DNA from 4 places in the Pseudomonas sp. Marseille-Q0931 genome. Region 2 is predicted to be linked to each of the others. Evidence: predicted binding sites of a transcription regulator. Region 2 holds the regulator's gene; each other region holds the start of a gene.
The links. The regulator FliA, encoded in region 2, starts transcription of late flagellar genes. The targets are predictions, from matches to a motif close to CTAAAGTTTNNNNNNNNNNNGCCGNTAA.
Positions count from the first base shown of each region.

Region 1: a site for FliA is predicted at 1,231-1,258, ahead of P3C50_RS23095 (methyl-accepting chemotaxis protein). Genes of this name have one in related genera too.
Region 3: a site for FliA is predicted at 2,090-2,117, ahead of P3C50_RS20335 (methyl-accepting chemotaxis protein). Genes of this name have one in related genera too.
Region 4: a site for FliA is predicted at 1,749-1,776, ahead of P3C50_RS16980 (methyl-accepting chemotaxis protein). Genes of this name have one in related genera too.

Region 1 covers NZ_CALNWT010000020.1:6,180-10,389, reverse strand. The annotation lists gene P3C50_RS23105 (AraC family transcriptional regulator) at 1-116, shown strand, start outside; gene P3C50_RS23100 (FAD-dependent oxidoreductase) at 113-1,189, shown strand; gene P3C50_RS23095 (methyl-accepting chemotaxis protein) at 1,531-3,102, shown strand; gene P3C50_RS23090 (hypothetical protein) at 3,257-3,418, shown strand; gene P3C50_RS23085 (glutamine synthetase family protein) at 3,539-4,210, shown strand, end outside.
Region 2 covers NZ_CALNWT010000001.1:430,798-435,007, reverse strand. The annotation lists gene P3C50_RS02190 (chemotaxis protein CheA) at 1-334, opposite strand, end outside; gene P3C50_RS02185 (protein phosphatase CheZ) at 347-1,135, opposite strand; gene P3C50_RS02180 (chemotaxis response regulator CheY) at 1,155-1,529, opposite strand; gene fliA (RNA polymerase sigma factor FliA) at 1,629-2,375, opposite strand; gene fleN (flagellar synthesis regulator FleN) at 2,372-3,202, opposite strand; gene flhF (flagellar biosynthesis protein FlhF) at 3,316-4,210, opposite strand, start outside.
Region 3 covers NZ_CALNWT010000014.1:114,754-118,963, forward strand. The annotation lists gene P3C50_RS20330 ([protein-PII] uridylyltransferase) at 1-114, shown strand, start outside; gene P3C50_RS20335 (methyl-accepting chemotaxis protein) at 153-2,045, opposite strand; gene dapC (succinyldiaminopimelate transaminase) at 2,247-3,443, shown strand; gene P3C50_RS20345 (Na+/H+ antiporter) at 3,608-4,210, opposite strand, start outside.
Region 4 covers NZ_CALNWT010000010.1:187,791-192,000, reverse strand. The annotation lists gene P3C50_RS16980 (methyl-accepting chemotaxis protein) at 1-1,560, opposite strand, end outside; gene P3C50_RS16975 (DUF1329 domain-containing protein) at 2,125-3,468, opposite strand; gene trmB (tRNA (guanosine(46)-N7)-methyltransferase TrmB) at 3,710-4,210, opposite strand, start outside.

The DNA.
Region 1 (4,210 bases), on a different contig from region 2:
TCAGTGAAATCGCCTACCTGCTCGGCTTCAGCGACAGCAGCAGCTTTGGCCGCGCCTTCAAACGCTGGACCGGTCAGACGCCGAGCCAGTACCGCGATGGATGCAACGACGCATGAGTCAGTACGACCTGATCCTGGCCGGGGCTGGCCATGCCCATCTTGGTGTGTTGCGCCGCTGGGCGCTGGTGGAGCGCCCGCCGGGGCGCATCGCCCTGCTCAGCCTTGGCCCTGAGGCCTGGTACGCCGGCATGTTGCCGGGGCTGATTAGCGGCCGCTTCAGCGCGGCGGACTGCCGCGTGGAATTGCAGCCGTTGTGCCGCGCGGCCAAGGTCGATCTGATCGAGGGCGAGATCGCCTCATTCGATGCCGATGCGCGGATCCTGCAACTCGAAGACGGACGCCGCCTGCACAGCGAGTGGTTGTCGCTCAACGTCGGTGCCGGCATGGCCATTCCGCCGCAGCAGGGCGATGCCATGCAGGTGCTGGCCGCCAGGCCCATCGACAAGCTGCTCGAAGGCTGGCAGCAATGGCAGGCCGAGCCACGGCGCATGGCCATTCTCGGTGGCGGTGCCGGCGGTGTGGAACTGGCCCTGGCGTTGGCCGACCAGGTGCCGGCGCTGGCGCTGTTCTGTGGCGGCACCTTGCTCGATGGTTTGTCGCCGGGGTTGCGCCTGCGTGCACTGGGCCATCTGCGTCAGCGTGGCGTACAGGTGCGCGAGCATTGTCCGATCGGGCGCATCGAGGATGACTGGCTGCTCAGCGGCGACGAGCCGGTATGGCGCGGGCGGCGCCTGCTGCTGGCCAGTGGCGCACGACCCTGGCCATGGCTGACCGCCAGCCAGCTGGCCAGCGATGCAGCGGGCTTCATCGCCATTCGCCCGACCCTGCAGAGCGAATCCCATGCCCAGATCTTCGCCGTCGGCGACAGCGCCAGCCTTGACGGCATGCGCCGCAGCGGGCGTTTTGCGGTGCGTCAGGCGCCGGTACTGGCTGCCAACCTTCAGGCCGCGCTAGAGGATCGCCCGCTGCGTCAGTACCGTGCGCAATGGCAGAGCCTGGCGCTGCTCGCCACTGGCGACGGCGGGGCGCTGCTCGGCTGGCATGACTGGAGTGCTGGCGGGCGGTTGTACGGACATTGCAAGGACTGGCTGGACCGGCGTTTCGTGAAACGCCATCGCATGGTCGGATAGCCGGCTGTCGAGGCCGAGGTAGAGTTGTTTTCGGCCGCTCGCTAATGCCACGCGGTCAGGCGTCGATACAGTGGATGGCGCTCTTACGAAACGGCCCGCCAAGAGTGCTGACCGTCCAAATTCATGGCAGGGTGCTACCAAAGTTTTATGGTGCTGGTGCTTCCAAGCTGCTCGAATCGCGGTCATGGTGCCCGGCCTGCATACGCTGATTTTTCGCCGGGCCTGTCGTACACGTAGCCTGCTGCCCAGGTTGCGTGGGATATTCCAGGAGGGAACCCGTCGTGACCCCGTCCGCCTACAGCGCCTCTTCGCGCACCAGAACAAGAACTCTGAGGTCGGTCATGCAAGCTGCCTTTGTCCGTTCACCCGTTGCCTGTCTTCTTCACGCCCTGGGGCTGGCCGCGCTGATGCTGGTCTACCAGCAGGTGCAACTGCCGGCCTACGTCAGCGTGCCGTCCTTCCTGTTGCTGGCGCTGTGGCCGTGGCTCGGTCCCTGGCAGCGCCGTGACGATGCCGCTCCCGCCGCGAAACAGGCTGTCGCTACCGATTTCGTCGAACTCAGCCGCGGCCTGTCGCGGCATACCTGCCACAACGCGTTGTCCGCGGCCAGGGTGGCCCATGCCGTCAAGCACCTGGCCGAGCGCCTGCAGTCGCAACTGGCGGCGGTGCAGCAGGTCAGTCAGGCGTCTGAGGCCATTACCCATACCGAGCAGGACAGCGCCGCCCGTGCCGAGCACACCCTGGCTGCCGCGCAGCATGTGCGTGAAGCCAGTGCCAGCGGCCAGGCCGAGCTCAACCAGGCTATCGAGCGCATGCAGCAGCTTAGCGCGCAGACCCTGGCCAGCCGCGAGCTGATCGACGGCCTGGGCAGCCGTACCGAACAGATCGAGCAGGTCACCCAGGTGATCCAGTCCATCGCCAGCCAGACCAACCTGCTGGCGCTCAACGCCGCCATCGAGGCCGCGCGCGCCGGTGAGATGGGCCGTGGTTTTGCCGTGGTCGCCGACGAGGTGCGCAACCTCGCCGCGCGCACCGCCAGTGCCACCGAGGAAGTCAGCCAGATGATCGCCGACATCCGCCAGCAGAGCACGGCGGTGGTCGCTCATATTCAGCGCCAGAGCGTCGAGCTGGAACAGGCCGCGCAGCAGATCGAGACGGCCGGCAGCCGCCTGCACGGCATTGCCGATCAAGCCGAGGAGGTCGAACAGCAAGTGGCGCAGATCAGCGCCGGCACTGCCGACAATCACCAGCGCCTGGCCAGCCTGTCGGCGGCCGCGCTGCAGCTGCAGGATGACGTGCAGGGCAGCGAGGGGCAGACGCGGCAACTGGCCGCTGCCGCCGATCACCTGGTCGGGCAGGCCGAGACGGTCAGCGAACAGCTCGCCGAAGTGGGCCTGGACGACTATCACCAGCGCGCCTATGACCTGGCCCGCGAAGGCGCGGCAGCCATCGCCGCACAGTTCGAGCAGGACCTGCAGGGTGGTCGCATCAGCCTCGACGACCTGTTCGACCGCCACTACCAACCCATCGCAGGTACCCAGCCGCAGAAATACCGTACGCGCTTCGACCAGTACGCCGATCAGGTACTGCCGGCGCTGCAGGAGCCTCTGCTCAAGCGCCACGAAGGGCTGGTATTCGCCATTTCCACTACGCCGGAAGGCTACGTGCCGACCCATAACGCCGCATTCAACCACCCGCCCAGCGGCGACCCGGCGCTGGATGCCACCCGCAGCCGTGGCAAGCGCCTGTTCAACGACCGCACCGGCATCCGTTGCGGCAGCCACACACAGGCGCTATTGCTGCAGACCTACATGCGCGATACCGGCGAGCTGATGCACGACCTGTCGGTGCCGATCATGGTGCGTGGGCGGCATTGGGGTGGTTTGCGTCTGGGCTATCGGCCGGAGCCGTAGGATGCGCTGTCTGTCGTGTGATTAATGGTGCGCACACGGCGCACCCTGCGGGCCGATTTGGTTTGCATGGGCAGGATTGTTTAGCCAGCGCATAACCAAGCGTATGAAAAACCCGATTTAACGCACGTCAAACCCTGTGCGACGCTGCCAAGCCATGATCTCCCTGGCCTGCCAAGTCCATGTTCCGCTGTACCGCGCGCCTGCGCGGCGGCGCCTGTTGGAGCGGCTCAACCCGCTGCTGACGATCATCCTCGCCTTCTGGGCGCTGTGGCATTGTCGCCACGCGCGCCCGCCGGACGCCGTCCCCACCCGCTGACACCGATGGCTGCGCCATGTCCGCAGCCGCTGATGCCTATTTGTCTGCCTGCGCCACCTGTTCGAGAGTCGAACGGGCCGTGCGGACACCGAGCGCCCAACTGGCGCAAGCGAGTGCGATATGACGACTTTCGCTGCTGTGCAGGAGGCCCAGGAATTCCTGGCCAGCAATCCCGATATCGAATTGATCGAGTTGTTTATCCTCGATGCCAACGGTGTGCCGCGCGGCAAGCTGCTGCACCGCGAGGAACTGCTGGCGCTGTACCAGAGCGGCCGGCCGCTGCCGAGCACCATGCTCGGCCTGTCCATCCAGGGTGAGGATGTCGAGGATACCGGCCTGGTCTGGGAGGTCGGCGATATCGACTGCCGCGCCTATCCATTGCCCGGCAGCCTGGTGCGCCTGCCCTGGCGGCAGATGCCCACCGCCGCCGTGCAGGTGTCGATGCACCCCACCGAAGGCCTGCCGGCCACGCCCGCCGATCCGCGGCAGCTGCTGGTGCGGGTGATCGAGCAGCTGGAGGCCGACGGCTACCACCCGGTGATGGCCTGCGAACTGGAGTTCTACCTGCTCGACCAGAAGCGCGATGCCCAGGGGCGCCCGCAGCCGGCGCTGGACGCCGATGGCGGCCGCCCACGACAGACCCAGGTTTATGGTTTGCGCGAGCTGGAGCAAATCGAGCCCTTCCTGCGTGATCTCTATGCTGCCTGCAAGGCGCAAGGGATTCCCGCGCGCACGGCAATTTCCGAATACGCCCCCGGCCAGGTAGAGATCACCCTGGAGCATGGCCCGGCG
Region 2 (4,210 bases):
GCTCACGCCGCTCACGCACTTCGCCGAACATGCCATTGACTGCATCAAGAGCCTCGAGCACTACATCCATCAGCTCCGAATCGACGCGACGCTCACCCTTGCGCAGGATGTCGAAGACGTTTTCGGCGATATGGCAGCACTCCACCAGCTCGTTGAGCTGGAGGAAGCCCGCTCCGCCCTTGACGGTATGGAAACCGCGAAAGATGGCATTGAGCAGGTTCATGTCGTCCGGTCGGCTTTCCAGCTCGACTAACTGTTCGGACAACTGTTCGAGAATCTCGCCGGCCTCTACCAGGAAATCCTGGAGGATCTCTTCATCGGCGCCGAAGCTCATATTGTGTGCTCCTTAGAACCCTAGACTGGACAGCAGGTCGTCGACATCGTCCTGGCTGGAGGCAACGTCATCACGCTTATCGGCATGAATCTGCGGACCTTCACCCCGCGATGGTTCTTTTAATTTTTCCTGTTCGGCGCGCAGCACTTCGTGGTCGTGCTGAATACCGGCGAAACGGTCGACCTGGCTGGCCATGAGCATCAGCTTGAGCAGGTTGCTTTCCACTTCGGTCACCAGTTGGGTGACACGCTTGATCACCTGACCGGTAAGGTCCTGGTAGTCCTGCGCCAGCAGAATGTCGTTGAGATGGCCTGAGAGCTTGGCGCCATCTCGCTCACTGCGGGCGAGGAACAGCTCGACACGCTTGGCCAGCTCGCGAAAACCGTCGGCACCGATTTCACGGCGCATAAAGCGGCCCCATTCGACGTTCAGGCTCTGCGCTTCATCGCTCAGATCATTGACCAGCGGCGCGCTCTGTTCGACCAGATCCATGGTCCGGTTGGCAGCCTTCTCGGTCATGGTCACGACGTAGTTCAGCCGCTCGGTAGCGTCGGCAATCTGCGACAGCTCCTGGGCATGCGGCATACGCGGATCGAGTTGAAAATTGACAATGGCGTTGTGCAGTTCACGGGTCAGTTTGCCGACCTCGTGATACAGCCCGCGATCACGAACCTTGTTGAGCTCGTTGATCAGTTGCACCGCGTTGCCGAAGTTACCTTTTTCGAGGCTATCGACCAGCTCACGGGCATTGGTTTTCAGGGACGATTCAAGGTCACCCAGCGTGGAGTCATCGTGTTCCATAGCACCCTCGCGGCCGGCATCAGCCGTTGACCCGCTCGAAGATCTTCTCGATCTTTTCCTTCAGCACCTGAGCGGTGAAGGGTTTGACTACATAGCCGTTCACGCCGGCCTGGGCCGCCTCGATGATCTGATCGCGCTTGGCTTCAGCGGTCACCATCAGCACCGGCAGGTGCTTGAGGCGCTCGTCGGCGCGTACGGCACGCAGCAGGTCGATGCCGGTCATGCCGGGCATGTTCCAGTCGGTCACCAGAAAGTCGAAACTGCCGCTTTGCAGCATCGGCAGTGCCGAGGTGCCGTCATCGGCTTCCGCGGTGTTGGTGAAACCCAAATCCCGCAAGAGGTTCTTGATGATCCGTCGCATCGTCGAGAAATCGTCAACGATGAGGATTTTCATGTTCTTGTCCAAGTCGACCTCCGTACAGTCCCAAACGTATTGCGCTTGCAACTACGTCCTTTAATCGTGAAACCGTTTGCGCCTGCGAGTACGCCGCCTTCAGCCAGCACGCCATTCACTCAGCCGCGAGCGCAGACGCGCCGCGCACTGGCTGTGCAACTGGCTCACGCGTGACTCGCTAACCCCCAGCACTTCACCGATTTCCTTCAAGTTCAGTTCTTCATCGTAATACAGCGCCAGCACCAGACGTTCGCGCTCCGGCAAACCGGCGATGGCATCGGCCAAGGCCGCCTGGAAGCGTTCGTCTTCGAGGTCCCGCGAAGGTTCGAGGTGAGTGTGTCCGGCGTCTTCGTGCAGCCCGCCATGCTCGCCGTCCTGCAACAGGTCGTCGAAGCTGAACAGGCGGCTGCCCAAAGTGTCGCCAAGAATGCCGTAGTAATCCTCCAGACTCAATTGGAGTTCGGCCGCGACCTCGTGATCTTTAGCGTCGCGCCCAGTTCTTGCTTCAACGACACGAATAGCATCGCTGACCATACGGCTGTTGCGGTGCACCGAACGCGGCGCCCAATCGCCCTTGCGCACCTCGTCGAGCATGGAGCCACGGATACGGATACCCGCGAAGGTCTCGAAACTGGCGCCCTTGCTGGAGTCGTATTTGCGCGAGGCTTCGAGCAGGCCGATCATGCCGGCCTGGATAAGATCATCGACCTGCACGCTGGCCGGCAAGCGGGCCAGCAGGTGGTAGGCGATGCGCTTGACCAGCGGCGCATAGCGCTCGATCAGCTGGTGCTGGGAGTCCTGCGCCTGAGCCTTGTTGTACATACGAAGTCCAGAGGCTGCTGTCATACGGCCGAGTCTGCGGTCGGTTGTTGCACCAGACGCTCGACGAAAAACTCCAGATGACCACGAGGATTGGCCGGTAACGGCCAGGTATCTACCTTCTGAGCTATCGCCTTGAACGCCAGGGCGCACTTGGATCGAGGGAAGGCTTCATAAACGGCGCGCTGCTTCTGCACGGCCTTACGCACACATTCATCGTAGGGCACGGCACCGACATACTGCAGGGCGACATCGAGGAAACGATCCGTCACCTTGGTCAGCTTAGCAAAGAGATTGCGTCCTTCCTGCGGGCTATGGGCCATATTGGCCAATACACGGAAGCGACTGATGCCGTGATCGCGATTGAGCAGCTTGATCAGCGCGTAGGCATCGGTAATCGAGGTGGGCTCATCGCACACCACCACGAGGATCTCCTGCGCAGCACGCACGAAGCTGACGACCGCATCGCCGATGCCGGCAGCGGTGTCGATCACCAGCACGTCAAGATTTTCGCTGATGTCACTGAATGCCTGGATCAAGCCTGCATGCTGCATCGGCGTGAGACTGACCATGCTCTGTGTGCCGGACGCTGCCGGCACGATGCGGATGCCGCCCGGCCCCTGCAGCAGGACGTCACGCAGATCGCATTCACCCGAGATGACATCAGCCAGGGTGCGCTTGGGCGTGAGTCCCAACAGAACGTCGACGTTGGCCAGGCCCAGGTCAGCGTCCATCAGCATCACCCGACGGCCGAGATCGGCCAGGGCCATGGACAGATTGACCGACACATTGGTCTTGCCGACGCCACCCTTGCCGCCAGTAACCGCAATCACCTGTACGGGATGCATAGCCATGTTCTTTCTACACCTTGTCTAACTTCGACTTGGCCCTACAGGCCGTTGAAAACACCCGTTGAGGCCGTTCACTCCCGCGCCACGTGGCGGGAGGGTGCAACATTCTCGCCGCTTCAGCCGGCTCGCTTGGCCGGATTGTGATAGAGGCCGGCGAACATCTGCGCCATGGCGTCTTCACTCGGCTCCTCGGCGGCCTGCAGCCCCACTGCGCGGCTGACCAACTGATGGCTACGCGGCACTTGCAGGTCATCCGGAATCCGCGGCCCGTCCGTCACATAGGCTACCGGCAGTTGCTGGCCTATAGCCAGACCTAAAACCTCACCCAGACTCGCGGCTTCATCCAGCTTCGTCAGTATGCAGCCTGAAAGGCCACAACGCTTGTAACTATGGTAGGCCGCCTTGAGCACTTGGCTCTGACTTGTTGCGGCCAATACCAGATAATTCTTCGCCTTGATGCGTGCCGAGGCCAGGCTCTCCAGCTGCATACGCAGCGCCGGATCGTTGCCTGGCAGGCCAGCGGTATCGACCAGCACCACGCGTTTCTTGGCCAGCGGCGCCAGCGCCTGCAGCAGAGACTGACCAGGATCGACCTGAGTCACCGACACACCGAGAATGCGCCCCAGGGTCTTGAGCTGCTCCTGCGCGCCAATACGGAAGCTGTCCATGCTCACCAGAGCGACCTGTTGCGAGCCGTACTTAAGCACGTAACGTGCGGCCAGCTTGGCCAGGGTGGTGGTCTTGCCCATGCCGGCCGGACCGACCAGAGCGATCACTCCGCCCTCTTCCAGCGGCTCGACCTTGGGCGTACTGATCGCGTGAGCCAGATGCGCCAGCAGCATACGCCAGGCCTGACGCGGCTCGGCAACGCCGGCCACCTTGCTCAGCAGCGCCTGCGACAGCTCGGCAGACAGCCCCATGCGCTGCAGGCGGCGCCACAGATTGGCCTGCTGCGGGCGGCGATTCTGCAACTGCCCCCAGGCGATGGAACCCAGCTGTACTTCGATCAGC
Region 3 (4,210 bases), on a different contig from region 2:
GACGACAAAGGCCAGCCGCTGTCCGACCCCGAGTTCTGCGCGCGCCTGCAGGAAGCGATCATCGCCAAGCTCGCCGAGCCAAGTGCCCCGAGCACGACGCAGATCACCTTCTGAGCAGCTGGATGCGGCGGGCGCCGCACCCTGGACCGGAGTCAGATCCTGAAGCTGTCCACCAGTTGCTTGAGGCGGCGGACCTGCTGATCCAGCTCGGTACAGGCGCTGAGGCTGGACTGCAGGTTGCGCACGCCATCCTGGTTCAGCGTGTTGATCTCGGTGATGTCCATGTTCAGGCTCTCGATCACCGAGGTCTGCTCCTCGGTGGCGGTGGCCACTGACTGGTTCATGCCGTCGATTTCACCGATGCGATGGGTCACCCCGCGCAGGTTCTCGCCGGCCTGCCCACCGATGCGCACACTGTCGTCACTGAAGCGACGACTCTCGGCCATGGTCGCCACGGCGTCACGGGCTCCAGCCTGCAGTTGCTCGATCATCTGCTGGATCTCCAGCGCCGAGCTCTGCGTGCGCTGCGCCAGGTTGCGCACCTCATCGGCGACCACGGCAAAACCTCGCCCGGCCTCACCGGCACGCGCCGCCTCGATGGCGGCGTTGAGCGCCAGCAGGTTGGTCTGCTCGGAAATGCCCTTGATCACATCGAGAATCTGGCCGATGTCGTTGCTCTTCTCGCTGAGCAGTTCGATATGCCGACCGGAAGCCTGGATCTTCTCCGACAGCTCCCCCATCGAACTCAGGGTCCGTTCCACCATGCCCTGGCCTTCCTCGGCGTCACGGCGCGCATCACTGGCCTGCACGGAAGCATCGGCAGCATTGCGCGCGATCTCCTGGGCGGCTGCACCGAGCTCGTTGATCGCGGCGGCGACGCTGTCGGTGCGCGCGGCCTGTTCACTGGAGTTACCCATGGAGGCATTGGACGCCTGCACCACGGTGCTGACCCGTGCATGCACCTCGCGGGTCGCCGAGGCCACTTCGCGGATGGATTCGTGAATACGCTCGACGAAGCGGTTGAAGGCCCCCGCCAACTCACCGAACTCGTCGCCGGAGGCGATCGTCAGGCGCTGGGTCAGATCCCCCTCACCTTCGGCGATGCCGCCCATGGCGTGGCTCATCACGTGCAGCGGACGCAGCAGGATACGGATCAGCGCACCAAGCAGGATCAGGATGGCAACCACGCCGATGATCGTGACCATCAGCGCAGACACGCGAAACTCGCTGAGCGCGGCGAACGCCTTGCCCTCATCGACGGATAAACCGACGTACCAGCGCACGCCCGACAGCCCCTTCACTGGCAGGAAGGTGACCAGACGAGCGCTACCCTCGATGGACGAAGCATCCTGCAGGCCAGGTTGCAGACGTGGTGCACCGCTGGGGAATAGGTCCGCCAGGGTCTTGAGCACCAGGCTCTTGTCGGGATGCACCAGCACCGTGCCCTTCTCGTCGACCAGGAAGGCGTAGCCCATGCCGCCGAGATCGAAGGAATTGAGGATGTCATCAACCGTCTGCAATTTCAGGTCGCCGCCGACCACACCCTGCAGGGCACCGCCAACGCTGACCGGTCGGGTGATGGTGATCAGCAGACCGTCACGCGGATCGGCCGCCAGGTAAGGCTCGGTAAGGCCTGGCCCGCCGCTGCCCACCGCACTCTTGTACCAGGGACGCTGACGAGGATCGTAACCGGCAGGCAACTCGCTGGCCGGGAACTGGGTATAGGTGCCGTCAGCCTGGCCGAAATAGGCATAAAGGAAGGCCGATGCGATGCTGCGATGCTGCAGGTTGCGGCGCAGTGGTTCGGGCGAGCTGTCGTCCTGGACAGATTCGGCGAGGTTATCCAGCAACTGCATGCGCCCATCGAGCCAGTGCTGGATGTTGCCAGTGGAGACGATTCCGACGTCGTTCAGATAGTTGGACAGATTGTCGCGGATCGCATTGCGTTGCAGGTAATCGTTATACAAGGCAAATGACGCGAAAGCCGCGATGACCACCAGGGAAGCAGCCAGCATGATCTTGTGACTGAATTTGAGGGTGCGCATGGAGAGAACTCGCCGGAAGAAGGGATGAACGGGTGACATGAGGATTATCGGCTGAGCGTGTGCCGTCTTGAGCTACACAGGCATCGGTTTGGCGACCTAAACGGATGGAAAACGGACGGACAAAGGGAATTTCCCCAAAGGGCCTGCCGTGCTAGTGTCGCCAGCTTTGTCGCCGCCTCATAAAGGACCCGTCGGATCATCATGAACCACGCCCTCGCCCAGTTGCAGCCCTACCCGTTCGAAAAGCTCCGCGCCCTGCTTGCCGGCGTGCAACCTGCCGCCGACCGCTCGCCGATCGCCCTGTCGATCGGCGAGCCCAAGCACCGCTCACCGGACTTCGTCGGCCAGGCCCTGACCGCCAACCTCGACAAGCTGGCTGTGTATCCGACCACCCTGGGCCTGCCCGAACTGCGCCAGAGCATTGCCAACTGGTGCGAACGCCGTTTCGGCGTGCCGGCAGGCTGGCTGGATGCCGCGCGCCACGTGCTGCCGGTCAACGGTACGCGCGAGGCGCTGTTCGCCTTCACCCAGACGGTGGTCGACCGCGATGCCAGGGGCCTGGTAGTCAGCCCCAATCCGTTCTATCAGATCTACGAAGGCGCCGCGTTCCTTGCCGGTGCCGAGCCGCACTATCTGCCGTGCCTGGAAGCTCACGGCTTCAACCCGGATTTCGAGGCAGTGCCGGCAGAGGTCTGGCAACGCTGCCAGATCCTGTTCCTCTGCTCGCCCGGCAATCCCACCGGCGCGCTGATCCCGGTCGAGACTCTGAAAAAACTGATCGCCCTGGCTGATGAACACGACTTCGTCATCGCCGCCGACGAGTGCTACAGCGAACTGTACTTCGACGAAGATACTCCGCCTCCGGGCCTGCTCAGCGCCTGCGCCGAGCTGGGCCGCAGCGATTTCAAACGCTGCGTGGTGTTCCATAGCCTGTCCAAGCGCTCCAACCTGCCGGGCCTGCGCTCCGGCTTCGTCGCCGGCGACGCCGGGATCCTCAAGGATTTCCTGCTGTACCGCACCTACCATGGCTGTGCCATGCCGGTGCAGACCCAGCTGGCCAGCGTAGCGGCCTGGAACGACGAGGCGCATGTGCGTGCCAACCGTGATCTGTATCGTGAGAAGTTCGATGCGGTGCTGAAAATTCTGGCCCCGGTAATGGACGTTCAGCGCCCGGACGGCGGTTTCTACCTGTGGGCTCGCACGCCGGGTGACGACACCCTGTTCACCCGCGACCTGTTCGCCAGCGAACACGTGACCGTGGTGCCGGGCTCGTATCTGTCGCGCGAGGTCGATGGCGTCAATCCGGGTGCCGGACGCGTGCGCATGGCGCTGGTCGCGCCCCTGGCAGAATGCATCGAGGCCGCCGAGCGCATCGCCCGCTTCATTCGCGGCGCCTGAAGCCCTCTATAGTCGTGGCTAAAGCCCCTCCCCCAGGAACCTGGCATACGGAGGGCCTGAGCCCGTAGGGCGGGTGCAACCCGCCCCCTGCCCGCTGCCGAGGCAGGGCCCGGCGGATTGTTCGCTTCGCGCCTGAATCCGCCCTACGAATGAACGCGGGCGCCTCAGCTATTGTGTAGACGCGCCTCGGCGATATCCAGATCGCGCAGAATTTCGGTCAGCATGTCGTCATCCAGCTCGTTGTCCTTACGCATGCGGTACAGCTCCAGCCGCTGAGTGCGCAGTGCCTGCAGACGCAGGCGGTACTCCAGACGATCCACTTCGCGCTGCTGCTCCCGCGACTCCTCGCCGTCGCGGGCACGCTCGAGCAGGTCGCGGTATTCGCTCATCAGCCGGGCCTTGACCTCCGCCGAGGAAATCGCGCCCTCGGCATTGGCCGCGCGCTCGTCCTCGGATTCCAGGTAGCGAATCGCCGACTCCAGTATCACTGCACGATGACGATTGAGTTCACGCTCGCGCAAGGCCGCATTGTCCTGAGGCAGGCGCGGCAATATCCGCGGTAAAGCCACACTGGCCACCAGCAGCGAGAGCAGGATCACCCCGGCGGCGAGCAGAATCAGCAGATCACGCTGGGGAAACGCCTGGCCACTGTTGAGCAGCAACGGCAGCGACATCACGCCAGCCAGGGTTACCGCCCCACGCACGCCGCCCAGGGTCAGCACTGCGCTCAGCGCGATACGGGACTGCCCGGCGAAACGCGTCGGCTC
Region 4 (4,210 bases), on a different contig from region 2:
CGCCTCGATCTCGCGGGTCGACTCGTGGGTGCGCTTGGACAGCACCCGCACCTCGTCGGCCACCACCGAGAAGCCGCGGCCGTGCTCGCCGGCACGCGCCGCCTCGATGGCCGCGTTGAGCGCGAGCAGGTTGGTCTGGTCGGCAATGCTGGCGATGGTGGAGAGAATCGAGCTGATCTCGTTGGAGTGACGGTGCAGCTCGTCGATGATGCGCCCGGCGCCTTCGACCTCCTCGGCCAGCAACGAGATGGACTCCTGACTGCGCTCCACCTGGCGGCGACCTTCCACGCTGAGACTGACCGAGTCCACGGCCTGGCCGGAAGCGGTTTCGGCGTTACGCGAGATTTCCTGGGTAGCGGACGCCATCTGCGTCACCGCGGTGGCCACCAGATGCAGCTCGGACTGGTGCTGCTGCACGCGCTGGTTCTGTGCATCGGCATCCTGCGCCACCTGCCCGGACTCGCTGCTCAGCGCCACGGCGACATCGCGCAGGCGCGAGATGATGCCGTGCAACTGGTCGATGAAGCGGTTGAAACTGCTCGACAGCTGGCCGATCTCGTCGTTGGAATTGACCGGCAGGCGCTGGGTCAGGTCGCCGTTACCGGCGGCGATGGCGTTGAGGTTGCGGCGAATCTGCTCCAGGTCGCGGAACAGCACGCGGCCGAGCAACGCCAGCACCAGAATGGCAACGACCAGCATGCCGGTGCCGATGACCAGTTGCACGAACAGCTGGTGACGCACCGGAGCGAGCACCTTGGCCTTGTCCATGACCATCACGAAGGTCCAGCGCGTGTTGGGAATCTCGACCGCGAACAGCAGGCTCTCGGTACCGGCCACATCGGCCTCGGCCAGGCGGCGCTGTTGCACCAGCGCCTTGAGCTGCTCGCCGCCCAGCGTCGGCGAAAAATCGGAGGCCGACTTGGTGCGCCAGTCCTTGTCCGGATGCGCGATCATCTGCCCGCTCTGGTCGATCAGCAGTGCGTAGCCGTCGCCGGGAATGCTCAATTTGCCGATGGTCTCGGTCAGCGTATCGAGCGTCAGGTTGGCGCCGACTACTCCGATCAACGAACCGTCGCGGCGCGCCGGGTAGGCGATGGTCACCACGTAGGCGCCATCGGTGAGCGAGACGTAAGGATCGCTGATGAACACGTCGTTGTTCTTCTCGGCGCCCTGGTACCAACCGCGCTGACGCGGATCGTAGTTCTTCAGGATCACGCTCGGGTCGTTCTGCAGCATCCGGCCATCGTTGGTGCCGATGTAGGTGATGTTGAAGGCGAAGGTCGCCCAGGTCTGCTGCAGCAGGATGTGCGGAGCGATTTGCGGCTGCTGCACCAGGCTGGTCGAGGTGGTTTTCACAGCGTTGATGCGGTCGTGCATCCAGTTGCCGAGGTTGACCGAAACCGACTGGGCGAAGCCGTCGATGTCCCGCTGCAGGGTGTCGTTGACCGTCCTGTCGAGAGAGGAAACGCTCTGCCAGATCAGCGTGATGCTGACCAGCGATAACAGCGCCGCCGCCGTCAGGGTGATCTTCAGGCGCAGCGGCAAATCCTTGATGTTCATGCGAAGGACTCCATCGATGGCGGGCTGGGCTGGCCAACCGCCGTTGAAAGCCAGATCCGTGCGCAGCGATGGGCCAAAAGAGCAGAAGCCTGTGGACAAGCTTTCCGCGCAGGGCGTTATCACCGGAATCTGGAAACAGTTTGGGGTGCCCGAGAACCTGGGTAGTGCTAACGGGCATACGCGGGTAATAAGCGACCACGCGCCGGAAAAATTGAAACCGAAGATGCGCAGAAACGCTGAAAGTATCGATTTAGAGCGGTTTCTTAGATCCGAGCGTGACTATACGTGGCGTTTCCGCTCAATGCACCAAGCAGGTCGTCACATGCGCAGGCACGACAACTTCGAGCTGGGCGTCTATCGCGCCAACGGCCGGACGGACCGTGCCGCTGCATGTAGTCGTCATCCAGGACGAAAGGCTTCGCGGACGAGTCCGCTCCCACAAGAACAGTTGTGCCGGCGCTGCGCGCGCCGACCTTCTGTGGAAGCGGACTTGTCCGCGATAATGCTGTAGTGCGCGAGCGGCAGCCGCAGCTGGCGATGCGCTGGTCGCGCGGATGATGCGGCTCAGTTGCCTTCGCGGCGCAACGCCTGCGGGGTGAAGTCGCGCGGGCTCAGCCGGGCGTTGAAGTCGTACATCTTCTCGTTGTTGTCCAGGCCGTCAGCGAAGTAGCGGCCGCCCTTGAGGTCATAGATGGTCTCCAGGGTCGAGCCGAACATCGGCGCATCGTAGTAGCTGATCGGATGCGCTTCCTGCAGGCCGACCAGGTTGCCGCTGCGGTCATACAGATCGACGGCGAGGATCTGCCAGCTGTCTTCGTCCAGATAAAAGCGGCGTTTGCCGTACGGGTGGCTGAAGCCGGTGCGCAGGTCCGCCTCGACCACCCAGACGCGGTGCAGCTCGTAGCGCAGCAGTTCGGGGTTGATGTGCTTGGCCTGGAGGATATCGGCGTACGGAATGCCCTGCTGGTGAACCGCGTAGCTGTTGTAGGGCACCAGCATCTCGCGCTTGCCCAACAGCTGCCATTCATAGCGGTCCGGGGCGCCGTTGTAGGCGTCCACCTGGTCGGCGGTGGCCATGCCGTTGGTATCGGGCTGCAGGGTGTCATAGGCGAGCATCGGCAGGCGACGCACACGGCGCTCGCCGCGGTTGAAGCGCCAGGCCTTGCGGATGGCCAGCACCTGATCGAGCGTTTCCTGCACCACCAGTGCCGAGCCAGCCAGTTTGGCCGGCGCCACGACCTTGTACTTGTAGAAGAACAAGGTGTTGTCCAGATCCTGCGGGGCAACGCCTTCACGGCCGTAGAGGAAATAGATGTCGCGCTCGAGCTTGAGCAGGTTGTAGCTGCCATTGGCGAGTACCGCCGCCTGGTTGGTGGCCATGCTGATCTGGTCGCCACGGTAGCGCATGATGTGGTTCCAGATGGCTTCCTGGCCGTTCTGCGGCATGGGGAACGGCACGCCGGCCGCCGCGCCCTGCACACCATTGCCGCCAGAGATCAGTTCGGCATTCAGCGCGTTGAAACGGGTCGCGTCGTAGATACGCTGCGGAGCCGCCGCGCTGCGGCGAGTCGGGAAGACCCGCAGGTAGAAGCTGGGGTACTGCTGCAGCAGGGTCTTGAGGCCGACCGGCAATTGCTGCTCGTATTGCGCCAGGTTCTGGCTGTCGACGCGATACAGCAGCTTGTCGTCCGCGAAGGGGTCCGGGTGGTGCATGCCCGGCTGGTAACCGGCTGGCGGTGTCGCTTGGCCGCCTGTCCAGGCCGGAATGGTACCGGCAGCATTGCCCGCACGCTCACCGCCCAACGGGGTCAGGTCCTGCTCCAGGCGCGCAGCCTGGCTGGCATCGACCTTGGCCTGAGCCTGAAAGGCCAGGGCGGTCAGTAGAAGAATGGAAACCGATCTCAACACAATGCTCTCCTTGCGACGCCATGGCAGCGACGTCGCCAATATCTACACGCCTTGCAGACGCGTTTATCGTTGTTGTGTGATGAGAGCCTGCCTCACGAGCTCGCGAGCGCCCACGCGCAGCGGATCATGAACAGGTTCTGAGGTGAGGTGCCGTCCTGGCCGCCGGGTTATCCCGATCTGATCGTGCATCCTGCCGGTTCTAAGCGTGGGGCGATCCTGATCGACCAGGGTCGCCCGGTCATCATTCCTGGCGCTGGAACTTGAGGTCCCATACACCATGGCCAAGACGCTCGCCGCGGCGTTCGAACTTGGTCACCGGGCGCTCTTCTGGGCGCGGCACATAGGTGCCATCTGCAGCAAGGTTGCGATAACCCGGCGCGACGTTCATCACCTCGAGCATGTGCTCGGCGTAATTTTCCCAGTCGGTGGCCATATGCAGCACGCCGCCGATCTTCAGCTTGCTGCGCACCAGCTCGGCGAAAGCCGGCTGCACGATGCGGCGTTTGTGGTGGCGCGACTTGTGCCAGGGATCAGGGAAGAACAGCAGCACGCGATCCAGGCTGGCATCGGCAACGCAGTCACGCAGCACTTCCAGCGCATCGCAGCTGTACACGCGGATATTGCTCAGGTTCTGCGTCATCGCGCCATTGAGCAAGGCACCCACGCCCGGCTTGTGTACCTCGACGCCAATGAAGTCCTGCTCGGGCGCGGCAGCGGCCATCTCCAGGGTGGAGTGGCCCAT